Candidatus Chlorohelix allophototropha: one gene and its partner. The protein of the gene in region 1 interacts with the protein of each later gene in a pairwise test. Links are inferred from orthologs where the notes say so. Each region holds a gene or a part of one and is shown in the gene's direction. Other genes may lie near its edges. The genes, in order: gyrB and gyrA.

Region 1 (3,305 bases):
AACTAGCTTCGTCCCCAAACATAATTAAACCCTTAACTCTGGTAGCTTCGACTGATACCCCACTTTCGGGCTTCTTGTGGCACATCCAAATACTACTAAAATTGCCAGTGGTCAGGCAGCAGGCAACTACTCGTCAGTTAAAATTGCGGGATAATTCAGACTCAGTCTATAATCAGGCAAATGATAGGGTTTGTGAATTGATAGGAGAGATGAAGATTAAAAATGGCTAAAGTTGTAGTAATTGATGACTCGGAATTTATGCTGGACATAATAAAGGATATGCTGGAGTCATTGGGCTATCAGACTCTAGCAACCAATGCGCCTGAAGAATTTCGCCGTCTGATACAAGAAGAACATCCCGACCTTGTATTGGTGGATGAGATGATGCCCACTATAACCGGTACTGAATTGGCGCGAGAACTGAGAAAGAGTTCAGATTTATATCTGGTAAACTTGCCTGTAGTTCTGACCGGTATTCAAAGCGGCGGAGGGGGCATACCTCGACTTTGGCGCCTTATGAAGCCATTTAGTATTGAAAAACTTGAAGCATTGCTTGCCAAAATTCTAGCGATATAGCCTCAAAATACGAACAAATTATTAAGTTTTATGTTATAATGGGTGGGTTAAGATATATGTCGCATAATATTAGGGAGGTCGTATTCGGTGGCTAAAGATATGGAAGAGATACAGAACTATTCGGCGCAAAGCATCAAGGTAATGGATGATATTGAGCATGTGCGCGCCAGACCTAGTATGTACATTGGTAGCCCCGATTTGTACGGTCTTCATCACCTCGTCTATGAAATTTTCGACAATAGCGTTGACGAAGCTATGAACGGCGGCGCAGATTTTATCGAAGTGTTTATTCACACCGATAATAAAGTAACCGTCAATGATAACGGGCGCGGTATCCCCACCGACATGCATCCGGGCGAAGGTCGCCCCGCGATGGAAGTGGTTATGACCAAACTGCGCGCCGGTGGTAAGTTCGGAGATGGCGGCTACAAGGTCTCAGGCGGTTTGCACGGCGTGGGCGCAAGCGTAGTAAACGCGCTCAGTACATGGATGCGGGTGGAAGTGCGCCGCGAGGGTAAACTCTATTATCAGGAGTATGAACAAGGGCGCATCGCTTTCGATATGAAAGTGACTGACGACCCGACCAACGGCTGTGGTACAACCGTTATCTTCAAAGCAGACGACAGTATCTTTACTGAAGGCACAGTTTATAACTACGAAACACTGGCGCAGCGTTTTCGTGAAACTGCCTTTCTCACCAAAGCCCTCAAAATACGAATAGTTGATGAACGCAGCGATCAAGAGCAAACCTTCTATTTCGAGGGTGGCATTGTTTCTTTTGTCCGGCAATTGAACCGCAAGCGTGGAGTAATCCAGCAGCGCGCCTTCTATGTCGATAAAACTGTTGACAATACCAAAGTAGAAGTGGCAATGCAATACAACGACGGCTATAACGAGTCGGTTTTTGCCTTCGCCAATAACATCAATAACGTGGACGGTGGTACGCATCTCACTGGCTTCCGCACCGCTTTAACCCGCACTATCAATAACTATGCGCGTAAGAGCGGTGGGCTTAAAGAAAAAGATGATAATTTTACCGGGGATGATATCCGTCAGGGTTTGTGCGCTATCGTCAGTGTGAAGCTGACCAATCCGCAATTCCAGAGTCAGACCAAGGTTAAGCTGAGCAATGCCGAGGTCAAGACAATTGTTGAAGCGGTGGTGGGTGAAGCGCTAGAGGAATGGCTTGAGCAAAACCCCGCCGATGCCAAGCGCATTATTGATAAATGCTTGTTGGCACAGCGCGTGCGTGAGGCACAAAGCAAAATCAAAGAAAATATCGTGCGTAAGGGCGCTTTCGATGGCTTGTCCCTTCCCGGTAAACTGGCTGACTGTTCTGAGAAAGATGCCACCCGTAGCGAACTGTATATTGTCGAGGGTGATAGCGCAGGTGGTACCGCCAAGCAGGGACGCGACCGCCGTTTTCAGGCGATTTTGCCATTACGCGGTAAAATCCTCAACGTGGAGCGCGCAGCCTTAGATAGAATGCTCAGCAGCGATACTATCCGGTCACTTATTACCGCGCTTGGTACGGGTATTGGTGACCAGTTTGAACTGGCTCGTCTGCGTTACCACCGTATCATCATTATGACTGACGCTGATGTGGACGGCGCACATATTCGCACCTTGCTGCTAACTTTCTTCTTCCGCAATATGGAAGAAATAATCTCGAACGGGCATCTTTACATTGCTCAGCCTCCGCTATATCGCCTTGCTCACAACAAGCAAGTAGTTTACGCCTACAATGACGCGGAAAAAGACCTTGCTATGAAGCGTTTTAGTTCTGACAAAGTAAACATCCAGCGTTACAAAGGTTTGGGCGAAATGAACTCGGAGCAGTTGTGGGATACCACAATGGATCCACGTAATCGCACGCTGTTACAGGTAACGATTGATGATGCCGCTGGAGCCGATGAAGTGTTCCAGATGCTGATGGGCGATGAAGTACCACCCCGCAAGAGCTTCATCACCACCCACGCCAAGTACGTCAAAAACCTCGATATTTAGAGCAAGCAACTAAGGGTGGTTCACTTCCATTTCAGGAGAGAAGCGAACCGCCCTTCTCAAGTTATCCGAATCCACCCATTTTATCCGCCCATCATTGCCCCTCTCAATTGATATTTCAACAACCATTAAGATTTCAAAAGGTGAGAAAATTTACACCCATCTTTCATAATTGTCCACTTTACACTATCTAATTAATCTGCTATTATTATCAACGGGTGCGTTACTGTTAATAATACACTAACTGACGGTGGCTATATACAGGTTCAGCTATACACATTGCGGGGTGAATTGCGCTATCTGTAGGCAGGACTAAGGGGTCATAGCAAGTGCCCACCTGCTATAGATATTATCAATCTAAGTCAAAATGTTTGTCGATGCATAGGGGTGCAGTCGCAAGCGTTAAGCATTGAGGAGGACACAAGTTAATGTTCAGGTTCTTGAGGATGGGTGAGAAGCGCGTTAAAACGGCTTTCGGGTTCCTTGTTTTAACCCTGTTGATGGCAAACTTGGCATTGTCAGCTTGCGGTGATTCTACCAAAAGCGCGACTACCGATGACAAAAGCGATATTGCAGTAGGAAGTTTGCTGGACGAAACAGGTCCGCTAAATATTTATGGCAAACCGATGGCGGATGCAGCGAAGCTTGCCATCAAGGACATCAACAATAACGGTGGGGTGTTAGGGCGCAAGTTGAAGCTCGTTTCCTACGATACTCAATCGGAT
Region 2 (3,475 bases), 760 kb from region 1 along the record:
TAGAAACGGTCAACACCAAGACCACCTAGGAAAATGCTCAGGATTAAAGCCACCATCCATTCCTTATCGGAAACAGGTCCGGCGTACATCGGCGCACCGGGATAATAGCCCGGAGGTGGAGCGCCGTACATTCCCGGAGGGGGAGGCGCACCATAACCCGGAGGAGGCGCACCGTAAGCATCCGGAGGGGGAGCGCCATAGCCCGGAGGGGGGGGAGGCGCGCCATAACCCGGAGGGGGCGCACCATAGCCCGGAGGGGGTTGGTTGCCCGGAGGGGGTTGATTGGGATTATCCCAAGGGTTAGGATTCTGTGGATTGCTCATTCAGGCTTTCCTCTCAGTCGCTAAATAAAAATGCCAACACTTAGTTCAATGAAGGTAAGTTAAACACAAACGCGAATAAGTAAAATGCTAGAGCAATTATAGGTTAGGTTCAACTCTATAGCAATATCTCTGAAGATAGAGTAATTAAATCAACCGCTTGATTTTAAAGTTGATTTCAATATGTTTAGAACTAAACCGCTCGGTATTATTTATGTTTATGGCTTTGCAATAGGATATTTTCATATTAGCGCATGTTCTAATAAATTGACTTTCAGCCTCAAAAGGTCTATAATATATAGGTTGACAATAGTAGTTCTCAAGGCAATATGGAGATAATCCCCGAATGGAAATTGGAAACGTTCGCTCGATAAACATCGAAGATGAGATGCGTACCGCCTACCTTGATTACGCCATGAGCGTAATCGTACAGCGCGCTTTGCCCGACGTGCGTGACGGGCTTAAGCCGGTGCATCGGCGCATCTTGCACTCAATGAACGAAAACGGGATTCGTTCCACTACGCCTTACAAGAAATGCGCCCGTATTGTCGGTGATGTGTTAGGTAAATACCATCCACACGGGCAGGATGCGGTATACGAAACGCTGGTGCGCTTCGGGCAGGACTTCAGCATGCGCTACATGCTTATCGATGGTCAGGGTAACTTTGGCTCGGTTGACGGTGACCCACCCGCTGCAATGCGCTATACCGAAGCCCGTATGGCAGGTATTGCCGATGAGCTATTGCAGGATATTGATAAAGATACGGTCGAGTTTCAGCCAAACTATGACGGGCTAGAACTTGAGCCGAAAGTACTGCCCGCCAAACTGCCCAACTTGCTGCTGAACGGAGTGCAGGGTATCGCTGTTGGTATGGCAACCAATATCCCGCCACACAACCTCAACGAGCTTGCCGACGCAATTATCTACCTAGTTGATAACCCGGAAGCCAGCACCGAAGACCTCTCTGAAAGATTAGTGGGACCCGATTTCCCCACCGGAGGCATCATTCTAGGAAAAGCCGGAATCCGAGAAGCTTACGCCACCGGACGCGGCAGAATGATTATTCGCGCCAAAGCTCATGTGGAAGAAAATAAAGGGCGTTTCAGCATAATTGTGACCGAACTGCCCTATATGTGCAACAAACGTACCCTCCAAGAACGCATCGCCGAACTGGTCAAGGACGGCAAAATTGACGGTATCTCGGACATGAATGACGAGAGCGATCGCAACGGTATTCGCCTAGTAGTCGATCTCAAGCGCGATGCACAGCCCCAAAAGATTATGAACCAGCTTTTCAAATATACGCAGCTTCAAACGAGCTTTAGCATCAATATGCTGGCGTTGGTTGAAAACGGGCTTGTTCCGAGAGTGTTGCCCTTAAGGCGCATCCTGCAATCTTACATCGAGTGGCGGCAGGAAGTAATTACCCGACGCACCCGCTATGACCTGAACAAAGCACAGCAACGCGCCCATATCCTCGAAGGTTTACTGAAAGCGATTGCCAATATCGACAAAGTAATCCAGACTATCCGCGAATCCAAAAACAGGGATGCTGCTAAAACCTCCCTGATTGAAACTTTCCAGTTAAGCGCGGAGCAAGCGCAAGCAATTCTGGATATGCAACTCGGCAGGCTGGCAGCGTTGGAACGACAGCGAATTGAGGACGAGTTCAATGAACTGCAAAAGACCATTGCCGCTTTGCAAGACCTCCTCGACCACCCCAAGAAAATTCTGGGAATAATTAAAAAAGATCTGCAATTCCTCAAGGAAAAATACGGAGATGTGCGCCGCACCCTAATTATCGAGGATGCCGATGGTGACCTCTCGGTGGAAGACCTGATACCGGATGAGGTGGTGCTAGTTTCGATTACCAACAAAGGCTATGTCAAGCGCCTCCCCCACGATACCTACAAAACCCAACGGCGCGGCGGCAAGGGCGTTAACGGAATGACTACCCGTGAGCAGGATGTGGTACAGCATACCATTATCTGCAATACGATGGATAGCCTGCTCTTCTTTACCAATAAAGGGCGCGTTTTCCAGCTTAAAGTCCATGAAGTGCCAGATGCCGGACGCACCGCTAAGGGCTTGCCGCTCATCAACCTAATCTCGATAGACCAGAATGAGCAGGTAACTTCGGTTATCGCCATTAATAATTTCGAAAACGCCAAATACCTTGTTATGGCTACCCGACAGGGCAAAATCAAACGCACCAACCTGAGTGAGTTCTCAAGCGTGCGTAGCAACGGGCTTATCGCGATTCGCCTAGAGGAAAAAGACGAACTAGGTTTCGTTTGGATTAGCAATGGGTTGGGCGAGGTCATTTTGACTACCGCCGAAGGTAAAGCCATCCGGTTTAAAGAAGAAGAGGTGCGTCCTATCGGGCGCGATGCAATGGGCGTAAACGCAATCAAGTTGGTAAATGAGGGCGATTACGTGGTGGGGATGGATTTGGTTGATCTGGAAGCCGACTTGTTAATCATCACCTCACATGGCTTTGGCAAACGTACCCCGATGGATGAATTTCCGGTGCATGGGCGCTACGGTCAGGGCGTTATCGCTATGCGTCTAACTCCTAAAACCGGGCGAATCGTGGCAACCCGCGTTGTAAGCGAAAGCGATGATGTGATGCTGATGACTACCAGCGGAATGCTAGTACGCATTCCAGTGCGCGAAATATCCCGGCAGGGTCGCGCTGCTCAGGGTGTCACCGTGATGAGCCTCGGTAGAGCAGGAGATTCAATCGCTTCGGTTGCGGTAGTTACCGAGGAGAGAACCCGCTTCCGGCAGGATGAGAACATTAATGAATTGAAGGGAGGCAACGGTAACGGGGCGCTCCAACTGCTGGACGGGGAGGTTAATCCCGAAGAACCAGAGAATCATAACGGCAACGGTCATAAGAATTAAGACCTGATCAAAAATAAAAAGACCCTTCCAGTAGCGGCAAGGGTCTTTTTTCATACTTTAATTTTAGTCAGGGAACAATTAAATTGACAGGCATAAGCTAAGCTAATATCATAGCAGTAGCTTCAAGGGCAGCTTACGCTGATCGAGTGGGTAAGCTAAAATAAATACTCGTTTAACGAGGCTAGGCGTTTAATCAAAGTCAAATGACACAAAATATTATTATTACAGGTGTCGCCGGATTTGTTGG

What was found.
Region 2: the proteins of gyrB (region 1) and gyrA interact in binary tests that used the Escherichia coli proteins (3 or more experiments, as listed by UniProt). The link is inferred for Candidatus Chlorohelix allophototropha from one-to-one orthologs.

What each region holds. Positions count from the first base shown.
Region 1 is NZ_CP128399.1:744,105-747,409, reverse strand. The notes cover bases 155-3,129. They hold gyrB (DNA topoisomerase (ATP-hydrolyzing) subunit B), read left to right. Parts: upstream 155-675; coding sequence 676-2,583; downstream 2,584-3,129. Other genes in these bases: OZ401_RS03265 (urea ABC transporter substrate-binding protein), read left to right, coding at 3,009-3,129; OZ401_RS03275 (response regulator), read left to right, coding at 223-576. Outside these bases: OZ401_RS03280 (hypothetical protein), read right to left, coding at 1-85; more of OZ401_RS03265, read left to right, coding at 3,130-3,305. UniProt on the Escherichia coli protein: DNA gyrase negatively supercoils closed circular double-stranded DNA in an ATP-dependent manner to maintain chromosomes in an underwound state.
Region 2 is NZ_CP128399.1:1,504,827-1,508,301, reverse strand. What follows is about bases 303-3,447. They hold gyrA (DNA gyrase subunit A), read left to right. Parts: upstream 303-666; coding sequence 667-3,228; downstream 3,229-3,447. Other genes in these bases: OZ401_RS06280 (GDP-mannose 4,6-dehydratase), read left to right, coding at 3,432-3,447; OZ401_RS06290 (TM2 domain-containing protein), read right to left, coding at 303-323. In the rest of the region: more of OZ401_RS06290, read right to left, coding at 1-302; more of OZ401_RS06280, read left to right, coding at 3,448-3,475. UniProt on the Escherichia coli protein: A type II topoisomerase that negatively supercoils closed circular double-stranded (ds) DNA in an ATP-dependent manner to maintain chromosomes in an underwound state.